DNA from 2 places in the Halobacillus sp. B29 genome. Region 1 is predicted to be linked to the other one. Evidence: riboswitches for the same ligand, from Rfam matches in the RefSeq annotation. Region 1 holds a riboswitch; the other holds the start of a gene.
The links. Region 1 has a riboswitch for S-adenosylmethionine ahead of ACTWP7_RS08935 (methionine ABC transporter ATP-binding protein). Riboswitches for the same ligand answer to the same signal wherever they lie in the genome.
Positions count from the first base shown of each region.

Region 2: it holds a riboswitch for S-adenosylmethionine, as region 1 does, so the genes downstream of both, msrA (peptide-methionine (S)-S-oxide reductase MsrA) here and ACTWP7_RS08935 (methionine ABC transporter ATP-binding protein) in region 1, are expected to answer to the same signal.

Region 1 covers NZ_JBQQCM010000005.1:220,861-232,407, reverse strand. Annotated here, with positions in the region: gene ACTWP7_RS08955 (DsrE/DsrF/DrsH-like family protein) at 1-16, opposite strand, end outside; gene ACTWP7_RS08950 (metal-sensitive transcriptional regulator) at 78-335, opposite strand; gene ACTWP7_RS08945 (DUF421 domain-containing protein) at 491-1,213, shown strand; gene ACTWP7_RS08940 (DUF302 domain-containing protein) at 1,757-2,140, opposite strand; SAM riboswitch class I at 2,347-2,461, shown strand; gene ACTWP7_RS08935 (methionine ABC transporter ATP-binding protein) at 2,615-3,643, shown strand; gene ACTWP7_RS08930 (methionine ABC transporter permease) at 3,633-4,295, shown strand; gene ACTWP7_RS08925 (MetQ/NlpA family ABC transporter substrate-binding protein) at 4,307-5,158, shown strand; gene ACTWP7_RS08920 (Cof-type HAD-IIB family hydrolase) at 5,292-6,032, shown strand; gene ACTWP7_RS08915 (acyl-CoA dehydrogenase family protein) at 6,304-7,452, shown strand; gene ACTWP7_RS08910 (thiolase family protein) at 7,465-8,625, shown strand; gene ACTWP7_RS08905 (3-hydroxyacyl-CoA dehydrogenase) at 8,622-9,389, shown strand; gene ACTWP7_RS08900 (fatty acid--CoA ligase) at 9,453-11,009, shown strand; gene ligD (DNA ligase D) at 11,084-11,547, opposite strand, start outside.
Region 2 covers NZ_JBQQCM010000001.1:172,642-184,188, reverse strand. Annotated here, with positions in the region: gene ACTWP7_RS00855 (peroxiredoxin-like family protein) at 18-671, opposite strand; gene eutH (ethanolamine utilization protein EutH) at 722-1,822, opposite strand; gene msrA (peptide-methionine (S)-S-oxide reductase MsrA) at 1,977-2,450, opposite strand; SAM riboswitch class I at 2,569-2,688, opposite strand; gene ACTWP7_RS00840 (AIM24 family protein) at 2,867-3,565, opposite strand; gene ACTWP7_RS00835 (chromate transporter) at 4,155-4,685, opposite strand; gene ACTWP7_RS00830 (chromate transporter) at 4,682-5,257, opposite strand; gene ACTWP7_RS00825 (gamma-glutamyltransferase family protein) at 5,295-6,908, opposite strand; gene ACTWP7_RS00820 (DinB family protein) at 7,085-7,570, shown strand; gene ACTWP7_RS00815 (Na+/H+ antiporter NhaC family protein) at 7,615-9,096, opposite strand; gene ACTWP7_RS00810 (PadR family transcriptional regulator) at 9,288-9,635, shown strand; gene ACTWP7_RS00805 (HAAS signaling domain-containing protein) at 9,622-10,647, shown strand; gene ACTWP7_RS00800 (GNAT family N-acetyltransferase) at 10,640-11,182, shown strand; gene ACTWP7_RS00795 (SMP-30/gluconolactonase/LRE family protein) at 11,212-11,547, opposite strand, start outside.

The DNA.
Region 1 (11,547 bases):
ATTTTGTTTCAGACATCTTTATCCTCCTAGAATTTATTTATACATATACGTGTATGGGTATAAAATTTATTAAAAAATTATCGGCTTTTAACTAGAAGCTGCACAGCTTCGTTGATGGAATCTTCTGTGTTCTGGTTATCACTTGATTCCTGAATGCACTCCACAAGGTTGGAGCTGACGACTAAACCGATAGTGCGATCAATTGCACTTCTAGAAGCAGACAGTTGAGTGATGACGTCTTTGCAATCTTTATTTTCTTCCATCATTTTGAGAACGCCTCTTAGTTGTCCTTCCAGACGCTTTACTCTGTTTTTCATGGCTTCGTTGTACTCCATATTGATTCCCCTCCCTTAATGAAGATTTTGTTTGCTGTGTTGAACAGTACATGATTAATAATATACCCCATAAGGTATAATGTCAACAGGTGGATAAAAGAATATTGGATAAAACATTCTGTGGGAAGCAAACCTACGTATAGGTGGTGAATCAATTGGATTTATTGTGGGATTTACTTAAGGTTATAGGCAGAATTGTAACAATCCTTCCATTCCTACTCGCCATAGGGTTGTTTATGGGGAAGCGGTCAATAGGTGAACTGCCTGTCTTTGATTTTCTGGTGGTTCTTGTACTCGGTTCAGTTGTCGGGGCAGATATTGCTGATCCGAATATTAATCATATCCATACCGTAGTGGCTATGATTGCAATTGCTTTACTGCAGAAATTGATTGTATGGAGTAAACTAAGAAATCGCAAGTTGGGAAAGCTCTTAACATTTGAACCAACGGTGGTGGTTTTCAATGGAGAAATCGTCGAAAAAAACATTAAAAGCATTAACTATTCTATCGATAATATCGTACAAATGCTTCGGGAAAAGGATGTGTACCATATTAATGATGTCGAATTAGCATTGATTGAAGCGAACGGGTCAATGTCTATAAAGTTAAAGTCAGAAAAAGAAAACATCACGAGGGAGGATTTCCATCTTCCATATAGGGGTGGGGGTTATGACATTCCACTTATTCTGGACGGAAAATTGCAAAAGGATATTTTGAATCACCTGGGTAAAAACGAGGAATGGTTGGAGAACCAATGGAGAGCTTGCGGGATAACTTCTATTGAAAATATATTTTATGGTGCGATTACGAGTCAGGGAGAATTTCATTGTTCAGTCAAAGGAAAGAAGGTTTTAAATCTTCCACCGATCAAGAACTAGGAGATTTTTTAAAAGAGAAGCTTCTGTTTGTTTAAGACTCATTTTCAAGATAAATGAGGCTGTTACGTTAAAAAGAGGAAGGCTGGTTGGGAAATAAGTCGCTTTCCTGCGGGGGAACTGACAAGCCTCCTCGGTCGTTTCACTCCTTGTGGGGTCTCGCCTGGCTCCTTCTCCCGCGGGAGTCTCCTCATTTCCCCACCATCCCAATATTATTATGAAAACGGACCCTTCAAAAAAAGAAGGAAGGCATCCTGAAACAGCCGTAAATCCTTCTATAACGGGGGTGATTCACCACATGACATGATAAAAGTTTAGCGCTGATCATAGGTTGATCTTCCATTTGAGAAAGTTCATACTCAAGTAATCAGAGAGCTATATAACACAAGGTACGGACCTTAACTACAAACCAATATCTCGAAACTGGGTCTTCAAGTAACCGGCCCTATCCTTTAATAAGCCTCTTATGAAAATTAACAACCAGATTTAACAGATCTAAATAAAAAAAAGGAAGGATAATTCAAAGATTATCCCTCCTCATATGCGTTATACGCTTTGATCCACGCAATGGATTAATCGTTGTTCAATATCTTCTGCGAGTCTCTGAATTTGTTCATCTTCCACCAATTGAATGAGGGCAGTTGGTTTAGGCATACCAATTTTTGTAGAGCCCCCGTCAGAATAAACAACCATTTTACATGGCAGGAAATAACCAGCTAGTGTATTTTCATTAAGAATACGCTGAGCTTCCTTAGGGTTACATACTTCCAATACTTTGAATTCTTTCTCGAATTCTAATCCTTTTTCATTGAGTTTATCTTTAATATCAAAATTCCATAAAACTCCGAATTGGGCTTCTTTAAGGCTGGCTTCTAAACTTTCTACTGCTTCTTCAATTCCTTTTTCTGTTTCTACTGTGTAATGAAACATGTTTAAACCTCCTTTATAAGCTCTCTATTTCAGCATACCCGTTAAGGTATGAAGATAATCGTAAAAATTGGGTTTTACTGTAATAGACATGGGGACCGGCTTTTAGTCAGGTAAGAGAAAAAACGAAAAGTTTCACAGATAAAATTGACAAAGCTGATGAGCTATAATAAGATAATCACCATCCAATTTAAAAACAAATAAAAATCTTCTTATCTAGAGAGGTGGAGGGACTGGCCCTACGAAACCTCGGCAGCGGGACTGATGCGTCATCAGAAACTGTGCCAACTCCAGCAGGTGCTTTATGCACGTGAAAGATGAGAAGAGACGGTTCTCATAAATCACGTATGATAGAGCCCCTCTTCTTATCTTTTAAGAAGAGGGGCTCTTTTATGTGCCATAACGAAAGTTTCACGCTTTGTCGTACATAAGAAAGACAGCTAATTGGAAGAAAAGAAAAACAAAGGGGGGACGTTCATGATTGAGTTTGAAGGAGTATCAAAAATCTATGAACACAATGGAAATGAATTAAGAGCTGTAGATCAAGTGGATTTAGCCGTGAATAAAGGAGAAATCTTCGGAGTTATTGGTTATAGCGGGGCAGGAAAAAGTACGCTTGTTCGTTTAGTTAATTTACTGGAATATCCTTCGGAAGGCAGGCTTCTCGTGGATGGGGAAGATTTGACCCAACTGTCTAAACCCGAGTTACGAAAAGTCCGGAAGCGAATCGGCATGATCTTTCAGCACTTTAATCTGCTGGAGTCTAAAACGGTACGCCACAATGTCGCTTTTCCATTGGCAATATCAGGGGTACCTAAAAAAGATATTGACGCACGTGTAGAAGAAATTTTGGAATTTGTAGGTTTGTCAGATAAAGCAAGGCAGTATCCAGACCAGTTATCCGGTGGACAGAAACAGAGGGTCGGAATTGCACGGGCTTTAGCCACCTCTCCGGACATATTGCTATGTGATGAAGCGACATCTGCTCTTGATCCTGAGACTACCAAGTCCATTCTTAAACTTTTGAGCAGAGTGCGGGATGAATATAACATCACGATTCTTATGATCACACATGAAATGAATGTTGTCCGTGAAGTTTGCGACCGGATCGCAGTTATGGAACATGGTCGTGTCATCGAGCAAGGATCCATATTTGATTTGTTTTCCCAGCCGGAACATCCCACTACAAAGAACTTTGTAAGAACGGTTATGGAAAATGAAATTCCAGCATCCATCCTGGAGGGGATAGAAAAGCGGGGCGCAAGCCGGCATATTTACCGTGTCACCTTTGTAGATGAAAGTGCGGGGCAGCCAGTACTTTCCCACGTATCGAAGTCATATGAAGTGGAAGTGAATGTACTTTTTGGGCAGATTACAGAGCTTCAGGGCATTCCGTTTGGACATTTAGTGGTGGAGATGCAAGGAGAAGATAAAGAAATTGTGAGAGCAATCGACTCCATCCAGCGTTCCGTAACAGTTCAGGAGGTGAAAGCACATGCAGGTTAACTTAATGGATTTTTGGCCGAGAATTCTGGAAGCCACCAATCAGACCCTCTTAATGGTCGGAATTTCTCTGCTTGCAGCCACATTAATTGGTCTTCCCCTTGGGATTGCGTTAGTGGTTACTAAAGATGGCGGACTGCTTGAAAACAAACCTATATTCAATGCGCTCAGTTCAGTAGTTAACTTCTTCAGGTCGATCCCATTTATCATCTTACTGGTAGCCATTCTGCCCGTGACAAGATTTATTGTGGGCTCATCCATTGGCACGGCTGCAGCGGTAGTACCGCTCGTTATTTTCTCGGCGCCCTATATCGCGCGGCTGGTAGAGAGCAGTCTGCTCGAGGTGAAGTCAGGTGTTATCGAAGCAGCGGAGGCTATGGGAGCCACCCCCTGGCAAATTATCGCGCGCGTATATATACCGGAAGCGTTAAGTTCCATTGTACTGAATCTGACCATTGCGACGATTGGTCTTGTAGGAGCTTCGGCGATGGCCGGATTCGTAGGCGGCGGTGGTCTTGGTGACTTAGCGATTTCGTATGGCTATCAGCGATTTGAGACGGATATCATGATTGCGACCGTGCTTCTTCTCGTCGTCATTGTGCAAATCACGCAAACAATAGGAAACTTTGTATCTAAAAAAATCCGCAGACAATAGGAGGTCTCATCATGAAAAAATTATTCATTTTATTAAGTTTAGTAGCTGCCATTGGAACCGTATTAGCAGGATGTTCCAGTGAAAGCAGCGGAGCAGAATCAAGCGAAGGATCGGATGAGAAAAAGGTCGTAAAAGTCGGCCTAAATGGTTCTGGCGTGCCGATCTGGGAGAAAATAAAAGAAAAAGCAGCCAAGGAGAATATTGAAATTGAGTTAGTTGAGTTTTCAGATTATGTACGTCCTAACATGGCACTCGCGGATGGAGACATTGATTTAAACGCGTTTCAAACGGTCTCTTATTTTGACTCTTTTATAAAAGAACATGATCTGGACCTGGCGCCAATTGGTACAACGTTAATCGCTCCAATGGGAATCTACTCTGAAAAATATGAGGATGTAAAAAATATTCCAGAAGGAAGCACCATTGCTATACCAAAAGAGGCAACCAATATGGGACGGGCTTTATTACTCCTTGAAAAAGCTGGAGTGATTGGTCTGCCTGACGATTTTGATGGAAATGGGAACCTGGACAAGATTCAGGAAAATCCTAAGAATTTAAAATTTGAACCGATCGTAGCGGCCCAGACCCCCCGCGTACTGCCAGACGTTGCCGCATCAATCATTAATAATGGAGTAGCCGTTGAAGCCGGGTTTGTTCCAGTAGATGATGCCATCTTTATTGAAGATGACACGGCACAGCCTTATATAAATATCATTGCAGCCCGCGCAGATGAAACGGATAAAGAAGTGTATCAAACCATTGTCGATCTATATCAGGAAGAAGACGTAGCGCAGCACATTCGTGAAGTTTACAATGACTCCTTGATTCCTACATTTGTACCCCTTGAAAAAATAGGCTGGTAAGCAAATAGGAGCGTAAAAATTGAACTTTTGTTAATCAATTGAAACAACCAGCCGATACGGTTTAGTCGTTTCGTTGTATGAAAGTCTGTCCTTGTATTAGAATAGAGAAAGTAGAAGAGAGGACGTGAATACAATGACAGATATTAAATTAATTGCACTAGACGTAGATGGGACCCTTGTAAATCCGGAGGGAACTGTATCAGACGCGAATATTAAAGCCGTCCAAAAAGCAAAGGATCAGGGAATTCATGTCCTATTAAGTACAGGAAGATCACTGTCGCGATGCCGCGATATAGCGGAGCAGCTTGGTCGTTCTTCTTATATTGTAACGATCAACGGTGGTGAGATTTATAATCAGGACTTTGAATTGGTTGACCAGACCTTACTGGAGCCTCACCATGTCAGTCGTTTGTGGGAGCTGAAAGAAGAACATGGATTATATTTCTGGTCTTCTACGGAACAAGGAATTTTTAACTCCCAGGAACCTTTTGATAAAGAAATTGAAGAGTATAACTGGCTTAAGTTCGGTTTCGATATAGAAGATGATGAGATTAGAGAAGCTATTCTTCAGGAACTGAATGGCAATCAGGACCTTGAGGTTACAAACTCCAGTCCTACGAATATCGAAGTAAACCCAACAGGTGTCACGAAAGCCGCGGCTTTGCTAAAAGTTTGTGAATGGCTTGATCTGCGGATGGAAAACGTGATGGCGGTAGGGGACAGCATGAATGACATAGCGATGATCCGTGAATCAGGTGTAGGAGTCGCGATGGGCAACGCTCAGGATGAAGTGAAGCAAGAAGCGGCGTTCGTCACAGGAACAAATGCTGAAGATGGAGTAGCTCAGGCCATCGAAAAAATATTGAATTCATAGAGATCATAAATTCTGCTTGCAGGAAAACCAGTTGGTTTTCCTGCAAGCTTTTTTATGCGCTGCGGAGGCAAATTGCTTACCTGTAAGGGTTTATATTGGAGGACTTTAACGTCTGTTTAGCCTAAACATGGTGTAAAAACATGTCATATTATTCAATTAAACGTCTTTTTGTAACCGTTTTCCTAATCATGGAGGAATTAAACAGGAGCAGAGAGAATCATTCTATTAGAAAATGATTTCCCTTTAGGAACGATTAAATTAGGAGGCTATGATGAAAGCAGGTTACATAAAAGAAGAGCATGATATTTTGCGAAGGTCACTACGCCAATTTCTGGAGAAAGAAGCTTATCCATACTTTAAGGAGTGGGAAAAACAAAAAGCCATTCCACGTTCCTTTTGGAAAAAACTCGGGGAACAAGGTTATCTATGTCCTTGGCTAGATCAGGAGTATGGCGGATTCCATGCTGACTTTGGTTACTCCGTAATTATTAATGAAGAGATGGAAAGAGTGGGGACAGGATTGATTGGCATTGGCCTGCACAACGACATCGTCGTTCCCTATTTATCCGCTTACGGGACCGAGGACCAAAAGAAAAGTTGGCTTTCGAAATGTACGACAGGGGAATGTGTGACCGCTATTGCTATGACTGAGCCAGGGGCTGGTTCAGACCTGGCAGCGGTAAAGACAACAGCTCAGAAGACAGACGACCACTATACATTAAATGGGGAAAAGACGTTTATCACCAATGGTACCTATGCCGATTTAGTCCTCGTGGTGTGCAAGACGGATCCTAAAGCCTCTCCAGCTCATAAAGGGATCAGTCTGATCGTAGTAGAGAAAGACACACCGGGCTTTACAAGGGGAAAACAGCTCGAAAAAGTGGGACTTCACAGCCAGGATACGTCTGAACTTATTTTCGAAGACGCTAAAGTACCGGCTGCCAATCTGATAGGGAAAGAAGGAGAGGGGTTCTATTATTTGATGAATCAGCTTCAGCAGGAACGGCTGATCGTAGGAATTGGAGCCATTGCTTCCTGTGAGCGAATGCTAGAACTGACGATCCAATATGTAAAAGAACGCCAGGCGTTCGGACGGTCGATCGCTTCTTTTCAAAATACTCAGTTCAAACTGGCTGAACTGCAGACGGAAGTTGAAATAGGCCGTACTTTTCTCGACCGAACGATAGAAGCTCATATACAGGAAGAAAATGTGGAAAAACAGGTTTCCATGGCCAAATGGTGGACAACTGAACTTGTGAAAAAAGTGGCGCTTGAATGTATGCAATTGCACGGAGGCTACGGATATATGGAAGAGTATGAGATAGCCAGAAGGTTCCGTGACGCACCAGTCACAGCTATTTATGCAGGCACGAATGAAGTCATGAAATCAATCATTGCGAAAAAAATGGGGCTCGTTTAGGAGGCAGGGAATATGAAGGAAGTAGTTATCGTTGAAGCGGTTCGTACCCCGGTTGGAAAGAGAAATGGTTTATTAAGTGGGCAAAGGCCCGATGAACTCTTTGCGTTAGTGCTACAGGAACTAATCGAACGGAGTCAAGTGGATCCTAAGGAAGTAGAAGACGTCATTGCAGGCTGTGTATCACAAGTAGGTGAGCAGGCGGGGGACGTAGCCAGGATTTCAGCGCTAATGGCAGGTTTTCCACTAGAGGTACCCGGAGTAACCGTAGACCGTCAATGCGGGTCGAGTCAGCAGGCCGTTCATTTTGCTTCCCAGGCGATTGCCTGTGGGGATATGGACGTAGTTATTGCCGGAGGAGTAGAAAGCATGTCGCGTGTACCGATGTTTTCCAATATGCAAGGGAGCAAGTATAGTGAACAGCTTACTGAGAAGTATGACATGATCAACCAGGGTCTATCCGCTGAACGCATTGCAGAAAAGTGGGAAATATCAAAGGAGGAACTGGATGCTTATGCTGCTTCCAGTCACGAAAGGGCCCTAAATGCGATTAAAGAAGGATATTTCGAAAGAGAAACAATGACGGTAATGGGGGCGAATGAGCAGGGACAGTCCGTAAAGGTGAATGTGGATCAGGGACCGAGGCCGGGCACGTCGACAGCTTCTCTTTCTCAACTGAAGCCTGCTTTTAAAAAGGATGGACTTATTACAGCTGGAAATTCAAGTCAGATTAGTGATGGAGCAGCTGCCCTTTTATTAATGTCGCGTGAAAAAGCGGAAGAGTTAGGTGTGCAGCCTAGATTTAGAATTGTTGCCCGCTCCGTAGTTGGCTCCGATCCAACCCTAATGTTGACGGGACCAGTTCCTGCTACACATAAAGTATTACAAAAATCCGGACTTAGCATCGATGACATCGATCTGTTTGAAGTTAATGAAGCTTTTGCGTCCGTACCTTTATTCTGGATGAAGGAAACAAAGGTGGAACATGACCGGTTAAATGTAAATGGAGGAGCTATCGCTCTAGGTCATCCCTTAGGAGCTACAGGAGCTAAACTTATGACTAGTTTACTTCATGAATTGGAGCGTATCGGGGGGCGATATGGTTTGGTTGCGATATGTGAAGGATTGGGAATGGCCAATGGTACCATTATTGAACGACTGGACAAGCAGGAATGAACGGTAAAGAGAGCGTAGCGATTGTCACGGGCGGAGCCTCCGGTTTAGGGGAAGCAGTGGTCCGAAGTATAGTAGAGAACGGCGGGCGTGCTGTTATTGCAGATCAGGATACAGAAAGAGGAAGTAAGCTTGCTCAATCGTTAGGAGAGGCGGCTCTTTTTAAAAAAACAGATGTGACTTCTTCGGAGCAAGCGAAAGAGCTCATTGATCAGGTATGTCGCACTTTTGGTAAAGTGAACGTTCTTGTCAATTGTGCTGGAATTGCAGCTGGAGAAAAGGTGATTGGAAAGCAGGGAGTTCATCAATTAGAATCCTTTTCGAAGGTGATAGAAGTAAATCTAATAGGCACATTTAATATGATTCGACTGACTGCTGAGCAGATGCAGCACAACCTGCCAAATGAAAAAGGTGAGTGCGGTGTCATTGTGAATACCGCATCTATTGCAGCGTATGACGGGCAGATTGGACAGTCCGCCTACAGTGCTTCAAAGAGCGGGGTGATCGGGATGACTCTCCCCATATCAAGAGAGCTTGGCCAGCACGGAATACGAGTAATGACGATTGCTCCAGGATTGTTTGATACACCTATGTTCAGTCAGGTTCCAGAGTATGCGCGAGATTCGTTAGGAAATATGACGCCTTTTCCTAAACGACTCGGTAAGCCCGCAGAATTCAGCCAGCTGGTACTTGCTATATTGGATAACGTCATGTTGAACGGGGAGGTGATCCGTCTCGACGGAGCAGTGAGGATGCCAATTAAGTAGGTGTTCATGAGAGGGTTCTTGAAAACGTGTGTTACTAAAATTATATAAAAGGAGTCGATCAAAGTGGGAGCAACATTACGTAGCATGTTTGAACAGACGGCAGCGAAATATCCGAACAAAGAGGGATTAGTAGATCTGCGTTTAGGTACAAGATGGACGTTTCAGGAGTGGGATGTTGAAGTAAATCGACTGGCTAATGCACTTAAGACCTCTGGCGTCGGAAAAGGGGATAAAGTCTCCACCATCCTCTTCAATACTGCTGAGTTTGCTACAGCACTCTTTGCCTGTACGAAGCTTGGAGCCATCTTCAATCCGATCAACTTCAGGCTGACCTCTAAAGAAATCGAATTTATTCTAAAAGACGCTGATCCGAAAGTGGTTCTTTTTGAAAAGGCTGTGGCAGATCGAGTGGAGCCGTTGGTTCCTGTGCTTAGCGATGTAGAGTTATGGTCAATTGATGAACACGACCTTGCTTATGCTGTCCATTACTATGATCAATTAATAGATGCTCCCATTGTCAGACCTTCCTGCGATTTAGATGAAACAGATCCCTATGCGATCATGTACACCTCTGGTACGACTGGCCTTCCAAAGGGGGTCGTTCACTCACACAGGGATATGATTGATCAATCTTTAATTATGGCAGCCTGCCTGCAGTTGAACCCGGAGGAGCGGGGATTAACCACGGCTCCCATCTTCCACTGTGCTGAACTGCATTGCGCTTTCTTCCCAAGAGTCATGATTGGAAGTACCAATGTACTGCTTCACCACTTTGATGCTCCTTCGGTTATTGAAACGATTAAACAGGAGCAAATTACGACGTTGTTTGCTGCACCTACCATGTGGAATATGATGCTCCAGGAGGACTTCTCCCAAGAGGATTTTCAGACCCTCAGAAAAGGACTGTATGGTGGAGCGCCAATGGCACCCGCCTTAACATTACGTCTGCACGAAGCGATTGGAGTACAGCTTCTGCAGGCTTATGGTATGACGGAGATGGGGCCGGCAATTACTGCTTTAATGGAAGACGAACAGATTTCAAAAGCTGGATCAGCGGGCCGCGCTCTGTTAAATCATGAAATTCGGGTAGTAAGAACCAACGAGCATGGGCCATCTGAACCGGAGGCAATCTGCAAACCTGGTGAACGAGGGGAAATTATTGTACGAGGACCTAGTATGATGGAAGGGTATTACAACCGACCGGAAGCAACAGAGGAAGCTCTGTATAAAGGGTGGTATCATACAGGAGATATTGGCTCAATAGATGATGAGGGTTATTTATGGGTCAGTGATAGGGTTAAAGATATGATTATATCGGGCGGGGAAAATATATATTCCAGAGAGGTAGAAGATACTCTTTTTGAGCACCCTCTTGTACTCGATGCGGCTGTTATTGGTGAACCGGATGAAATATGGGGAGAACGAGTGGTAGCTTTTATTGTTAAACAAGATGAAAGCCTTAATGAACAAACCCTTGATGAGTTCTGTACCTCCAGTAACCGGCTCGCCCGGTATAAGCGACCCAGACGCTATGAGTTTGTAGATGAGCTTCCGAGAAATGCCAGTGGTAAACTTCAAAAGTTCAAATTAAGAGAAGCTTTCAATTTAGTATCTGAGTAGCAGCCCATTAAAATCCCCGGGAATATTTCCGGGGATTTTTTCATTTCCCGGGCAATAATCGACAGAAATACAGATTATTTATCGCTCATTACATTTCGCAACTGATCAATTGGCTGCTCGTATCTTGCTTTTTCATAATTAGAAAAAGGACAACCCACTCGCTCAATGCGCTCTACTATATTTTTAATCGTAAACGACCTGGGATCAAGATTCTTGGTTACTTCCTCCCAATACACAGGGGTGGCAACTGTGGCTTCTTTGGTTGCTCGAGCAGAGTAGGGGGCTATTATTGTTTTGCCTTCTGCATGCTGTACATAGTCTATATAGAGACGATCTCCCCGTTTCTTTTTGAGACGTTCAATTGTAAAAAGATCAGGCTCTTGTTCCACAAGCACCCGTGCAAAAGTTTCGGTGATCCTCCTGGTTTCTTCATAACTCAGAGTGCGTTCTGGGATAGGGATATGGATTTGCATTCCTTTTTTTCCGGAAGTTTTTATGAAACTTTTAATGTTCAGCTTGTCCATAAGAGGTTTTAACA
Region 2 (11,547 bases), on a different contig from region 1:
TGGGTTGTGCTTCCTTTTTATACTTGTACTTTTTTTAATTGCTCCAGTACTTCTGAAGGCTCTGCACGATCTTTGTAGTCTTCTTTGGTGTATTCATAAACAATGGTTCCGTCCTGGTCAATTACATAGGTTGCAGAAACAGGAAGGGTCCACGCTTCATCCCCGTTATGCTCGTCCACTCGCAGCCCTTTTTCTTTGTACACGTCAACAAGATAATCGGGCAGCTGATAAACGAGATTATACTGATTGGCCGTTTCATTTCCAACATCACTTACCACATGGAACTGGAGGTCATTTTTCTCAGTGGTGGATAAAGAGTGATCAGGTTGTTCAGGACTGATCGCAATTAGTTCGCCCCCACTATCGTGAATGTCACTAAGAATCTCCTGATAGGCCCGGAGTTCCATATTACAATAAGGACACCAGCCTCCACGGTAAAACGTCAATATGACAGGCCCTTCTTCCAGCTGTTTGTACAATTCAATTGAATTTCCCTTCGCATCAGGAAGGTTGAAATTAGGAGCTTTTTCACCTTCAGATAGACCTTTCCCATCAGAAGATTGCTCAAGCTCTTGAATGGCCTGCTTCATTTTCTCTTGCACATCTCCAGGAGCCGTCGCTTTGAATTTTTCAATGTATTCGTTGTAGCGCTCTTTCATTTCTGTCTTCACAGGAAAAAACTCCTTTATGGTTAGATTCACGTCGATTATAGCCTAGTTGATTACTTGGTTAAAGTTATCTGCTTATTCCTTCTTGTTAAAAGTAAGGCAATACCTACAGCGAGTCCTCCAGCGATCAGCTTGCCCACAATAACAGGAACAATCATATCTTTTTCAATTCCTGCTACAAAAGCAAAGTGGCTCCCCAGTACAAAAGCTCCACTTACCGCAAAAGCCGAATTCACTATTTTCCCCCGGTGATCCATGTGCTTCATCATGGCAAGCATAGGTAAATGATGGGCAAGGGAAGCCAGGAGGCCGGTCATAGCAGAAGCATTTAAACCAATCTTCTGGCTCAACCGATTCCATACCTTTTCCCCTTTTTGATTAATAAAAGCGATTAAAGGATACGCTCCTGCAAGGGTAACGGTAATCCTGCCTACAATAGAGACCCCCTCAGAAAGCGGGGCCATGCCAGAAATGAGGGTGAATTCCGTAAGCGTTTCAATCGTAATAGCTGCAAGTCCGGTAATAATAAGGATTTCGACTCCTTTTCCAAACCAGGCAAATACACGTATAGCTCCATTCGTAAACAACCATAATCCCATCCCGATAAAAATGGAAAGGAGAAGCGCCGGCAATAAGTTATGCAGCATCCATAACCATTCATATCCTGCGATCGCTCCGCCTGCCAGACAACCAATCGGTATTGTCACTATTCCGATGAGGATCCCTTTCGCGAAATAAGGACGGTCTTCTTTTTGAATGACAGTAAGAGCGACCGGTATAGTAAAGACGAGTGTCGGACCCATCATAGTTCCTAAAAATGCCCATGAAAACACAGCCGCTTCATCCGTTAAGGCTAACGCTTCGGCCAGGGAGTACGCTCCCATATCAATCGCTAAAATCATAGAAGCAAACATAGAAGGATCGGCCCCCAGTTCTTTAAAGACAGGACCAATAACCGGTGCAGCGACTTCTGACAAGACGGGAGCTAGCGAAATGATACCTACCATGGATAAGGCTAGCGGCCCCATCATCATAAAGGCATCATAGAAATGCTTTCCTAAAGATAAACGCTGATTAAGAACATAGTAATCCAGGGCCCCTGCCACCATAAACAAACACATGATGATTAGTATCGATTCATTGACCCATAACAAATCCGCTCCCTCTCCCTTCACAAAACCTATCTCTCACTCAGTTCGCTCTGTTCAAAGGTTTTCCCTTCCTGGTTCTGTGCGTAACTTCGCAGCCCTAAAAATAAAAAAAGCACTCAGAGTAAATACTCTGAGCGCCTTTCAAGGATAAGCGTTTTTAGCCGATTCCACATGCTACGGAACCGTTCTTCTGCAAATATTTCTGATGATGCTCTTCCGCTTCATAGAAAGTGGTGGTCTTAACAACCTCTGTTACAATCGGGCGCTTGAATGTGCCTTTTTCATCCCACTCTTTAATTTTTTCTTCAGCAATATACTTTTGACTGGCATCATTGTAAAAAATCGCCGAGCGGTATTGGTGGCCAATATCGGCACCTTGACGATTTTTTGAAGTTGGATCGTGCGTTTCAAAAAAGATATTTACGAGTTCAGAATAAGTAATGACAGTCGGGTCATACTCTACTTTCACAGCTTCTGCGTGACCTGTTTTACCCGTTTTCACCTGTTCATAAGATGGATTATCCAGATTCCCGCCAATATAACCTACTCGTGTAGATGTAATGCCTTCAAATTTTTCAAAGAATGCTTCTACTCCCCAGAAACACCCTGCTCCAAAAATTGCCTTCGCCATATCTCATCTTTCCTTTCTTTTTAACGCAACTTCTATCGAGAGCCTTCACGGGTATATGACAACGAAAAGACCCCTTTTCTTATCCAAGAAAAGGGGTCGTATTATAGTCCGTACGATCCTCTCATCTCTTAGGATGTCACCATCCTACAGGAATTGGCACCGTTCTCGTCAATCATTAGATTGATTCGATGGTTGCCGGGCATCAAAGGGCCAGTCCCTCCGCCTCTCTGGATAAGAAGTTTCCGTTATTTATTTTTAAGTTATTTCATATCTTACAACGTTTTAGCAGTGAAGTAAAGGATGAAGCTAAAATTTTTTTTGGAAAAAAACATATTCAGCTCCCGGTCTTTTACTCTATTCAGACTGTCATAAGAAAATGCCAGTCCATATTGAACTCTCCATCATTCGACAAATCTTTATTTGCCGCGCTCGCCTGAAGTATTAATCTCTTCAAACGGCTGGACGATGACAAAGCCGTCGCCTTTGAATTCCATTTGGATCGATTCTCCACTTCCCCGTCCAATGAGAGTTTTAAAGCTTATATCTGTACGAAACTCAGGCTGCAAATGACCCGACCAGGCGACCGTAGCATTTGGATCGGTAATTACTGGCTGCCCCGGGCGCACCATAATGGTAAGCGGTTCGTAATGAGACGTGATCGCTACTTTACCTCTTCCCTTCAGTTTAACGTTGAATAAGCCGCCCGACATCATTCCGGCAACTTTTTTCATCAGTTGAATATCCCAGTCTACGCCTGGCTCAAAGGCGAGAAGATCATTGCCATTCACTGTAATTTCTTCGTTATCCAGTTCCAGAATAGTAATTTTTTTGCCTTGATCAGCTAAGTAAAGGCTGCCGCGTCCGGTAGCTTTCATCAGAGAGCTTCCTTCTCCACTCATGGCTTTTTTCACGAAACGACCTACACCGTGCTCAAGGAATCCTTCTCTTTCAAATTTAATCTGCCCGTTGTACGAGATCATGGATCCTGCTTTCGCCCACACTTGATCGGTCAGGTTCACTTCCAGGATACGCGGGGTTTCCAGCTCGAAGTATTCATTCTCTGCATCGTCCTGCTTTGTTTCTCTTATAAATTGTTCAATAGAATATTTGCTCATTCTTCTCTCCCCTTTAATCGCATAGTTGGTTCCTAACTAGGATATTCGCTCTATTCCTATGGTACTCCTTCTTCACAGGGGGATTTTGCTGAACTGATGATTAAAGAGAGTCCGGAAACTGTGAGTTCTTGTACTACCTAAAGTCTCTGTTGAATATTATAGATTCGCTCGCGTTTGTTTAAGACTTGATTTCGAGACTTTTGTGAGAATTAGGTCCTGCGGGGGACGATTTCGCTTTCCGTGGGCATGTGGTAAGCTTCCTCAGGCTTCGCCTTCCGGGATCTTACCGATCATGTTCATCCCACAGGAGTCTGCATCGTCCCCCTCCGGACCTTGCTAAATAGGGAACTCGATATCATGTTCGGAACGCCATGGTTTACGGTGGGGTTAAACCTATAACAATGAGCGTGCACGTGGGATAACCCCTGCTATAGAAGCATTTAAGGCTGATGTAGGACACTAGCTTCTCCAATAGTAGGGTCCGTTCTTCTCACGTAGCCGCCCCTCATCGATTTCAGGCAACGGACTCAATTTATCTCGAAACTGAGTCTTCAACAATCCGTCCCGTTTGTTTAATAAGCGGCTTTGTTCAACCTAAGAACAAGGCGCCGTATATGAGCGATCCAAGGATTACAAAGGCGGGGTGCAGTTTTACTTTTTCAAGTAACAAGAAACTGGCGATGATCAGGATTGCTGTTTGCAGGAAACCTGTGGATTCATAGGAATTCCCAAAAAACTGGTACGCCATAATCCCAAGAAGCACGGCAATCGCTGGGCGGATTAAGTTAGTCATCCGCTTGACCCTGGGAGAATCCTTGAATTTATATAGAAAACTCAACAGGACAATCATTAAAATAAGCGATGGAGCAACTGTGGCAAAGACACCGACCACTGCACCCAGAACCCCTGCCTGCTGATAGCCGACAAAACCGGCCATTTTTGTAGCAATCGGCCCTGGCAGCGCATTCGCCATAGCAAGCATTTCGCTGAATTCCGTCACACTCATCCATCCAAATCGTCCCACAACCTCATTTTCTACCAAAGGGATCGAAGCAGGACCTCCCCCATAACCAATAATTCCAGGTATAAAAAAAGCAACAAATAGTTTCCAAAAAATCATGATGACTGCTCCTGACTTTTATGATTTGGTTTATCTTTAGCTTTTACAGGTTTAAGCAAAGCATATAGTAACAGCGCAAAGATAAGGAGACCAGGATGCAAGCCGATCCACTCAATCAGTAAAAGAGAGACAACCGCAAGAGATAGCGAGACGATCCACCCCAGATTTCCTTGAGCTTTTTTTAGAAAATCATAAGTCAGCTTGGCAAGCATAACTCCTACCACCGGAACCACGGCTCGTGTCATCCCATTGACCCAGGCCTGGTCGCGAAAACTGTTTAACGAAGTAATCAGCACAATCATGATGACAATTGTAGGTATAATGGTTGCTAATACAGCATTCAACATCCCTATGATTCCTGAAACTCGATAACCTATGTACCCTGCCATTTTTGTAGCAATGGGACCTGGCAGCGAGTTGCCTAAAGCCAGGACATCGCCAAATTCATCGTCCGTGAGCCATTCATATTTTTCAACCACTTCCTTATGGACCAGCGGTATGGAAGCAGGACCTCCTCCATAACCGAGCATTCCCACACGAAAAAAGGCTATAAAGAGATTCCACTGCTGCATACTTCTCCTCTCCTTCCAAACCGACTCTCCTCTTCATTCAGTAAGCGGAGATCGTACCATCTGTTCTTGACTCCGTGCCGCCATATAAAACTCCTGTTTCCGGATCACGCCATATAATCTGGCCTCTCCCGAAAGCACCTGTTTCCAGCTGAACGCTGATTTCGTGGCCGCGGCGCGCGAGAGCTTCCGCGACATGCTTAGGGAAGTTCGGCTCTACCCATACCGTTTTACCTTTCATCCACTGCCAGCGTGGAGCATCAAGCGCTGACTGCGGGTTTAAATGAAAATCAACCGTGTTCATAACAACCTGAACGTGGCCCTGGGGCTGCATAAATCCGCCCATGACGCCAAATGGTCCGACGGGCTGATCTCCCTTCGTTAAAAAGCCAGGGATAATGGTATGATACGATCTCTTATTCCCTTCCAGAGAGTTGGCATGCCCTTGTTCCATGGTGAAGTTATGACCACGGTTTTGAAGAGCAATGCCAGTTCCAGGAACCACTAATCCAGAACCGAATCCCATGTAGTTGCTTTGAATAAACGATACCATGTTCCCTTCCCCGTCCGCGGCAGCGAGATACACGGTTCCTCCTTTCGGGGGAACGCCCGCTTCCGGCACGCCCGCCTCTTCTGTAATAGAAGATCTGCGTTCAGCTGAATAATCATCATTTAATAAATCATCGATGTCTACTTCCATAGAAGAGGCATCAGCAATGTACTTTTCTCCGTCTGCAAAAGCGAGTTTCATAGCTTCTATTTGCTTATGATATGTAGAATCACTTTCTTTTTCAAGTATGTCAAACCCTTTTAGCATGTTCAAAGCTGAAAGCGCCACAAGTCCCTGGCCGTTCGGAGGGATTTCCCACACGTTATAACCACGGTAATTCACAGAAATTGGATCAACCCATTCCGGTTGATAGCTGGCTAAGTCTTCTTTAGAAATAAAACCGCCGTACTGTTTAGAAAAAGCATCGATTCGATCAGCTGTTTCTCCATTATAGAAGTCTTCCGCATGCGTTTCAGCTATTTTTCTCAGTGTTTGGGCATGGCCTTCCGAGTTCCAGACTTCACCGATTTCAGGAGCTTTGCCATCTGGGGCAAAGGTATCGAACCAGTGGGTGAATTCTTCTCCTATTAATGTTTCACGGAATTTGGCTGCAGCCATTCGCCAGAACTTCCCTAGTACAGGAGAGATTGGATATCCTTCTTCCGCGTATTGAATAGCGGGAGCGAACAATTCTTTAAATGGAAGCTTCCCAAAACGGCGGGATAGTTCTGCCCATGCCCCTGGTGCTCCAGGAACAGTAACAGGCTCAAAGCCAAACTTCGGAATCTCTTCGTACCCTCGTTTCTTTATTTCTTCAGTAGAAATCGAGGCAGGTGAATGACCACTCCCATTCAGTCCATAAAGTTTATTTTCTGTCCAAACGAGGGCAAAGGCGTCTGAACCAATTCCGTTGGAAGTAGGTTCCACAACCGTTAGCGCGGCGGCGGTTGCTATGGCTGCGTCTATCGCATTTCCTCCTTTTTGCAGTATGGATAGCCCAGCCTGAGACGCAAGCGGCTGTGAGGTTGCAACCATTCCGTTTTTCGCAATGGTCGAATTTCTTGTAGTCTCATAGGGATGATAGAGATAGTCTAAGTGCTGCATTTAATCGTGCTCCTTTCACTTGTAAGAAAAGTAGAAAAGTAAATTTTTTCAATCTTCCCATCATTTTACTATGTCTTCTATTAAAAGAAAAACCGTTTACATATTTAATAGAGGAAAATAAGCGGCTACATATGGTAGACTCGAAATATCCTATACTTGGAAAGGATGGTTACAAGATGTACGGAATAGAAGAAAAAAGAAACGAATTACTAGCTTTTGTGGAAGAGGTATCTGACGAGGAAGCACGCACGAAGCCGGATGAAAATTCCTGGTCTATATTAGAAGTCTTAGAGCATTTGTACTTAATGGAACAAATGATTGTCCATCAGATGAATCAGGCGATCAAACAGGGGGATGAGCAGCAGGTAAATGAAAAGCCGCTGCATAAGACAACCAACCGCGACTATAAAGTAGAGGCACCTCAGCCCCTGAAACCAAAAGGCGAATTCAACACGTTGGAAGAGGCAAAGAAAGGTTTGGAACATACGCGTGAAGCCACTTATTTCCTAGTTCATAATAAGGATAAGGAAACACTTCAGAATCGCGCTTTCCCTCATCCCTCTTTCGGTGACCTAAACCTTGAACAGTGGGTGGAATTTATCGGCTGGCACGAGCTTCGTCATTTAGATCAGATGAAAGAAGCAAAAGCTCATATCCAATAAAAAAAGATCCTCCCTGCGGCAAGCCGCCCAGGGAGGATTTTCTATTACGAATGTTTTGTTGGTTTAACTTCTTCCCCATTTTTCCCACTATAGCGTAGTCCCCAGCCAGTCATTGCTGCAACAAACATAACGATGAGCAGTCCCCAGCCCTGGAACACATATGGAAAGACTTCTGTTGGACCAACAACCGGAAGGAAGTCATACTCCTCAGCAGCTCCCTGTATCGTAGCCCATGCGAGAAGCACTCCACCGCTCCACGGAAAAATGTAGCCTAATGATGAAGTCACCGTGTCGAGAAAGTTGGCTCTGCGATATGGATGGATATTCATCTCTATCCCAAGCTTTCTGACAAATGGAGCTGCAGCAATTTCTGCCGCTGTGTTTATTGTGATAAACACATTTAAAAAGGCTACAATTCCAAATATCGAAAGTTCCGCCCGGCGAACCACATTTTTAATAATTCCAAGGAAGAAATTTTTAATAACTTCCATTGTACCGGCTATCTCAAGCAAATGGGCAGCAGCCAAGATTAATAGAATTAGAATGGCCATATTAAAATAGCCGCCTATTCCACTCATTAAGGCGCCCTCCACAACAGCCTCTCCAGAATCATTTTTATAAATGTGAAGAACTTTTGTTAAGGAAACACCTGACACAGCAATGAGTCCTACGGAAGTGACGATCCCCCATGTCAATGAGGTAAGCAAGTGATGGCCGCTCAGTGCCAGATAGAGTACGAGAATGAATGGCAGGAGCATAATCAACCCGTCAGGAGCTACTTGCGCCTGCAGCTGGTTAATAACCTCTGTACTTCCCTGTTCTCCGCCGCCACCAAAGATAATAAATAGAATAAGAGCCGGAATAGCAGCCGTTATGGAATATTTGAACCTTGAGCGAACAACCCCAGGTACATCTGCTTCCTGAGTAGTCGCAGATACGATGGTTGTATCAGATACGGGAGCCAGATTGTCCCCGAACACCGCACCACTTAAGATAGCGGCAAGTAATATTACGGGATCTGCCCCTAAAATGACCCCAGCCGGATACATTAGGACGCCAAACGTAGCTACTGTACCATAACCTGTACCTACGGCCGTTGCGAACAGAGCTGACAATAAGAAAGTAATGGCTACAAAAGCGCCACCTTCTAATCCTGTCTGAAAACCAAACCAGATCAGGCCATCTACAAGCCCACCGGCCGATAATAGCTTTGCAAACATCCCTGCCCAAAACCAGGCAATAACAGCAATAACACCTACGGGCTGAGCCATTCCTGAAAATAAACTTTGAGCATAATCTGCCCACTGGGATTTACAGAAAAACAAACCAATGGCTATCCCGATTACCATCCCAAGTACAAGGGACTGCTCAGTTACTAATTCCGTTACACTTAAGGCAATCGCCCAAATAATGAAAAACACTAAAGGAATCGTCGCAGCAAATACACCACCACGAAATTCTAACCGTCGAATGTCTTTCTCTCCTAATGCTTCATCTATGACTTCGTTACTTTCCTGGTCAGCCACTAGACTCCCTCCTTACTTCAATCTTAAACTTCTTATCTACTTTATCATTGAATAGCTCCTGTTAGAAACTAAAAAATTTTGCCACTTTAAAGCGAAAGGGTTTGACCTTTCAGGACGCCGTAATAATGTTATTGTTATATGTCATACAATGGTGTATGATATACACTATAAAGAGAGAGCGAGGTGGCTCATTGAGTAAATTATTAAATTCCTTAATTACGGAGATGAGAAGGGGCTCTTTGACGCTTGCTGTGCTCAGCCAATTAAAGTCTCCTCAGTATGGATACTCACTTGTTCAGCGCTTGGAATCTTCGGGCATTGTTATTGATCAAAGTACACTTTACCCTTTGCTCAGACGACTCGAAAAACAGGAATTAGTAACCAGCACGTGGGATACGTCGGAAAGCCGGCCTAGAAAGTATTACGTACTGAGTGATTATGGTTATGAGATCTTTAATGAGCTGAAAGCAGAATGGGAAAGAACTTCTTTACAACTTCATAATTTATTACAAGGAGAGGAAAAGGATGGACTTAATTAAAACGTATGTTTACGAGGTCACTCGAAGACTCCCAGAGAAAATGCAGGACGATGTTGCCCTCGAACTCCAATCCACTATTGAAGATATGCTTCCTGAGCATCCATCAGAAAAAGATGTAAGAGCTGTGTTAACGAACCTGGGCGACCCGGCTGTACTCGCCAGACGCTATAGTGATCGTCCTTCCTATTTAATTGGTCCTGCCTTATACGATCAGTATTTGAACGTTTTAAAGCTCGTTCTTCCTATTATTATGATCATTGTTGTCATCTCCGTAGTGGCTGAAGAGATTCTTTCTTTCTCTGGCGAAACAAGTATGCTTTCTATTATTCTATCGATCTTCATTCAAACCTCTTTTGCGGCAGTATCTGCCGGGATTCAATCTGTGTTCTGGATTACAGTTATTTTTGCTGTTGTCGAACGGTCCACGAAATCAGAGGATGAACCTTTCGGAAAAGCCTGGATCCCAGATCAGTTGAAGAATAAACCAGCCATTCCAAAGAAACGATTGATATCGAACTGGGAACTGGCAGGGGGACTTATCTGGACCGCTGTTGGGATAACAGTTTACCTGAATGCTTCCCGTCTTTTTGCTATATACGAGCAGGAAGATGGTGAAGGTTTAAATAAGGCCGCCACGATATTTAACGAAGAAATCCTGACTAGCTTTTGGCCTTACATTGCTATATTAGCAGGAAGTTCTCTTGCTATAATCATTTATAAATGGTTCTTAAAGCAGTGGACGATAAAACTGGCTTTTATTAATACACTATATAACCTTCTTTGGATCATTCTATTAAGTCTGATGATCAGCCATCCAGATTTGTTTAATCCCGCCGCTGTTACAGAGCTTGAAACAGCTCTCCAATCCGATTTATCGAATCTAACTCAGTGGATCAGGCTAACGGCTGTAATAACCGCTGTGGTTTTTTCTGGAATAGATATATTTGAGGGATTTAATAAGGCAAGAAAAGGAAGGAAATACAAAAGGTTAGAGGTGGAACAAGTTGATTGAGTTACAGAATTTTTCAAGCGAAGATTATGATCAGCTGATTGGCTGGATTCCTACAGAGGCCTTCTTAATGAAATGGGGTGGTCCTATTTTTCAATTCCCTCTGGATCATAACCAGCTGGACTCTTATACCCGTCAGCCTGACCGCATCGTGTATAAAGCATGGGATTCTGAATCCAAAGAAGTGGTCGGACACATTTCTTTAGGAAGAATAGATAAGAAAAATGAATCAGCCCGAATCGGTAAAGTCCTGGTAAGTCCAGAACATCAAAACCGTGGAATTGGAGAACAAATGATTGCCGAAGTTACAGCTATTGCTTTCGAGGAACTTAAGCTTCATAAGGTAGCCCTTGGTGTCTTTGATTTTAATCAACCGGCGATCCGCTGCTATGAAAAAGCCGGTTTTCAGAAAGATGGACTGCTTAGAGACCACCGGAAAGTTAACGGATCATTTTGGAATTTATTAGAAATGAGTCTGTTGCGAACGGAGTGGGATCCATACTTCTCACACAAAAAAAGGGAAGCTTCCTCATGCTAGGAAGCTTCCCTTTTTATTTATTCTGGACCTCATCCTTTAAATGGATAAGACGGAAGCCCGCGGACTTTTGTCTTTAATTTAAATAGTCCTCCTGCTTCCGGATATTTCTCTAAGTCCTCATCGCTCATATCTTTTCTTGCTGTCGTAATATAGAGTTCATTCATATCCTTACCGCCAAATACACAACAAGTGACATTTGCGGCTGGGACGTCGATGAATTCTAAACACTCTCCTTTTTCAGGGTCCCATCTGGAGACGCCCGCTCCGCCAAAATGAGCGATCCATAGCATCCCTTCTTCATCAATGGTCATGCCATCCGGCGACCCTTGAGCGTCCGGAATGGTTACCACGGTTTTCGGATTGGT